2 regions of the Pseudalkalibacillus sp. R45 genome follow, and region 1 is predicted to be linked to the other one. Evidence: riboswitches for the same ligand, from Rfam matches in the RefSeq annotation. Region 1 holds a riboswitch; the other holds the start of a gene.

Region 1 (2,207 bases):
CTGGTATCGACAATTGGAAAAAAAGTGTGATGACTGCCCCTACAGACGCTCCCGAAGATACCCCTAACGTATAAGGATCTGCTAAAGGATTCCTCAATAGACCTTGGAATGCTGCTCCGGCAATCGCGAGAGCAGCACCAACAATACCAGCAAGAATGACTCTTGGAAGTCTGATGTTCATGACAATGCTTGTGTACATCGAGTCGATATGATCGATGGATGTGAACGGAAAAATTTCATGACCTGCGATTTGGATGATTGCTAACGCAGGCACAGAAACAGTACCGACTGATATACCTAAAATGATAGCTATGAACAGAAAAGCGAAAGCCGAAAGGTAAGCTAGTATTCTATTATTCTGTAAATGTTTCTGGATAAACCGCCTTTGCAAGTTCCTCTACTCCTTCAACAAGCCGTGGACCAGAGCGTGTTACAAGATCTGAATGGACGTCATAGACTTGTTTCTCTTTTATAGCTGTAACATCTTTCCATCCTTCTCTGGAGAAGACTTGTTCTTCTGCATTTTCAGTATAATATCCATAGGTTGTGATGATGACATCAGGGTTTTTCTCAACAACTGCTTCTTGATCGATCTTCGCCCAACCGTCCAAATCAGCGGCTGCATTTTCAGCATTGATGATCGTCAACATTTCATTCATGAAAGTATTTTTCCCAGGTGTGTAGATTTCGGGTGCGGGTGAAACTTCGATGAATACTGATTTTTTCTCAGATATTTCTTGTGTTTTCGTTTTGATTGCATCGATTTCTTCTTTCATTTCACTTACAATTTGATCAGCTTCTTTTTGTTTACCAGTTGACTTTCCAATCATTTCGATAGACTCATAGACCTGTTCGAAGTTTTGTGCGTCGTTAACAACAAGAACCTGAATACCAGCATCTTTCAACTGTTTGAATCCTTCAGTCGAGTTGTGTGCACTGGACGCATGGGCAAGTACAAGATCAGGCTTCAGGGAAATGATCTTCTCGATATTCAGTTCTTGTCCGCCAACTTTTTCTTTACTGTTTGCTTCCTCAGGGTAATTATCAAAGTCTGAAACACCGACGATATTTTCACCAAGTCCTAAGTCAAAAGCTATTTCTGTATTGCTTGGAATGAGTGATACGATTTTTTCAGGCTGTTCTTCTATGACAATTTCTTCATCAAGCGCATCCTTTATAGTAATTGGAAAGGAATCACCTTGATTGCTTTCAGAGCTTTCTTGGTTGGATGTATTTTCGTCAGCTGGTGGTTGATCTCCGCCACATCCAGCGATCAATCCGATCGACATTAATAACGTAAATACAAATAAGATCAATTTTTTCATTACATGAAGCCTCCTGTTTGTTGTGTTTGCATAAAAAAACATCTTCATAAGTGATATGAAGATGCTGTTAGATTCGAATCAGTTGATAGAATGATCGAACTTCGTAACACACCCCCTATCCGCGTAGGTTTTGTCAGTGGTTTCAGTGTTGGCAGGTCTCCTGGCTCATGGTCATCGTCCGCTGCGCCTTCCCGTAGTTTATTTTCTACAGTGGCTTAATGCAGCTGACTCCCAATTACAGTGGCGGGACCGCGTTGGATTCTAACCAACTTCCCTATTAAGTCTTTGAAAAAAAGACACCAACTCTGTAAAACTATGAAATTTTCCGCTATGTTTGATTATACACTACATTTATAATCAATAGGCAAGACTTTTCAGAAAAGTTTTTGTTATAAAGGCATTGTTTCATTAAATCGAAGTGATGATAGCTTATTTGAGAGAAAGCTCTGTTAGATTTATAGTTTAGTTTTTATTGTTGATTTCTGCGAAACTTCACTGTCGGATAACCTTTAACGGACACAGGAGACCTTATTTGACCAAATCACTATGATTTTACAAAACTAACGGACATGAGAGACCTTATTTCGTAATTATCGGGAAAATCAGCTGTTTTGTTCACAAATAACGTCTCTGGTGTCCGTTATAAATTCTGAAAGACCGTTTTTGTCACAAATAACGTCTCTGAAGTCCGTTAATTTATGAAATTAAGTAATTCACGCTATTTAAACAGCGAATCATCTGTGGGTTCTCGCCTCACTCAGTTTTCCAAGAGGGTCGCGAAATTCAATAAAAAAGCCCCACTAAGGGAGCTTTTAAACTTCTGGTGTAGGGGTCGGTTTAGCGTACCCGTCCTTATATTGTTCATCGATCATGTTTCGGATT
Region 2 (2,207 bases), on a different contig from region 1:
AAAATACTTTCTTCAGTATAAGGGCAACTAAGGCTCGACCTATAAAAGGCTTGGTCTCGCCAAGTTTTCTTTAAAAGTCGTTGATTTCCGCTCCAGGATGCTCGCTTTCCGCGGGGCGTGCGGTGAGCCCGCAGGACAAGGAAAGCTTCTGGAGCGTTACATCACACGAAGAAAATGCGATTTTCATTTTCGAGGAGTCTCGCACCTTGCTCTTCAATCAACTTGGACAAGGTGAGTTTTTAAAATTGACTCAAACGCAACAATCTTTTAGAAAAGAGCAAAAATTAAATAGGCATATCGGCGACGTTTTCTATCGCCGAGTGCCTTTTAATATGGTTTGTTAAATAGGAGCAGAAATATTAAAAATCATATTGACAAACACTACATTTAGTGAGAATGTAAGATTAACAACACAATATATTGATATTATTCAAGCGACAGGTGTCTCGTTAGGAGACTTGATAGGGAATCTGGTGAGAATCCAGAACTGTCCCCGCAACTGTAATTGTCGACGAACGGAATATGCCACTGTATAAGAGAGTCTAGCAATAGGTGCTTATATGGGAAGGTTCCTAGTAGGATGAAGCAAGAGTCAGTAGACCTGCCTGAGCTTGAGTGTTTCAATTCTTCGGGGATTGAGGGTTGAAGCGTGGACGGCTATTCAGTTCGGGCGTGGATCTTTTTTTTAAGGTCCCTCTCAATGTCATATCGTCTCCGTTTCAACCACTCGATATCCGGGTGGTTTTTTTACACTTAAAGAAAGTATAAAAATACTTTCTTTAGTATAAGCGCTACTAAGGATCAGCAGCGCCAAGGCTTGGCTTTGCCAAGTTTTCTTTAATGGATTCATAGAAATGGAGGAATGGATATGTCGACTTTACTGAATAAAAAGCGCTTGCCGAAACGTATCATCGATCTTACTGAAAAGCTAGCAGATCGATTTCCACAACTGGATATAGCGGATTTCACCGAGAAAACTGCACTGCAATGGGATGAGACAGATAAAAAAGCCCTGGTCAACCTGTTGCTGCTCGAAGGGATGGCACGAATCACACAAGAAGAACCGGATTGGACGTATGTCTGCTCCAAAATCCATCTCCACTCTCTTTATGAGGAAGCGGCACATAACCGTGAACAAGCACCGGGTTACGGAAACTTCCATGGGCTGCTGCAATCTCTCATCAAGAAAGGGCTGTTTGATAAGGAACTTCTCAAAAATTATACAAAAGAGGAAGTGGATGAGCTTGATGCCGCCCTTGTACCTGAGCGGGATGAGTTGTTCACATATGCAGGGATTCGAATGTTAGCCGACCGTTATCTAGCAAGGGATCATGATCGTCATTTGTACGAACTGCCTCAGGAACGCTGGATGGTCATCGCGATGACATTGATGATGCCTGAACCGAAGGAAAATCGGCTTCAACTTGTAAAAGAAGCGTACTGGGTGCTGTCCAATCTCTACATGACAGTCGCTACACCAACGCTTGCAAATGCCGGGAAAGCTCATGGGCAGCTCAGCTCGTGTTTCATTGATACAGTCGATGACAGTTTACGTGGAATTTATGACTCAAATACAGATATCGCGATGCTCAGTAAAGCAGGTGGAGGTATCGGAGTCTACCTTGGTAAGATCCGTAGCAAAGGGTCTGACATAAAAGGTTATAAAAACACTTCATCCGGGGTGATCGCCTGGATGAAACAACTGAACACGACAGCCGTGAACGTCGATCAGCTCGGTCAGCGGAATGGTGCTGTGGCAGTCTACTATCCTGTGTTCGGAAAAGACATTTTCGCATTCCTCGATGCCAAGTTGAACAATGGTGATGAACGGCAGAGGACGCATGATTTGTTCACGGGCGTTGTCATCCCAGATCTCTTCATGGAAAAAGTAGAAAACCGTGAAGAATGGCATCTGTTTGATCCACACGAGGTTAAGAAACAGATGGGATTCGAGCTTGATGATTTTTACGATGAAAAAGAAGGTGAAGGGAGCTTCCGGGAAAAGTACGAACAATGCGTCAATCATCCGTTGCTTTCACGGGAAACAGTTCCGGCGATCGATATCATGAAACGGATCATGATCAGTCAGCTTGAAACTGGCGGGCCGTTCATGTTTTACAAGGATACGGTGAACCGCCTTAATAACAATCATCATGAAGGCATCATCTATTGCACCAACCTTTGTACGGAAATTACGCAAAACCAAT

What was found. Region 1 has a riboswitch for cobalamin ahead of ACTWQL_RS06270 (ABC transporter substrate-binding protein). Riboswitches for the same ligand answer to the same signal wherever they lie in the genome.
Region 2: another riboswitch for cobalamin. It lies ahead of ACTWQL_RS17270 (ribonucleoside-diphosphate reductase subunit alpha); the one in region 1 lies ahead of ACTWQL_RS06270 (ABC transporter substrate-binding protein).

What each region holds. Positions count from the first base shown of each region.
Region 1 covers NZ_JBQQCL010000002.1:105,702-107,908, forward strand. Annotated here, with positions in the region: gene ACTWQL_RS06265 (FecCD family ABC transporter permease) at 1-391, opposite strand, end outside; gene ACTWQL_RS06270 (ABC transporter substrate-binding protein) at 354-1,325, opposite strand; cobalamin riboswitch at 1,459-1,644, opposite strand; gene ACTWQL_RS06275 (PCYCGC motif-containing (lipo)protein) at 2,138-2,207, opposite strand, start outside.
Region 2 covers NZ_JBQQCL010000011.1:45,786-47,992, reverse strand. Annotated here, with positions in the region: gene ACTWQL_RS17275 (hypothetical protein) at 123-344, shown strand; cobalamin riboswitch at 422-623, shown strand; gene ACTWQL_RS17270 (ribonucleoside-diphosphate reductase subunit alpha) at 869-2,207, shown strand, end outside.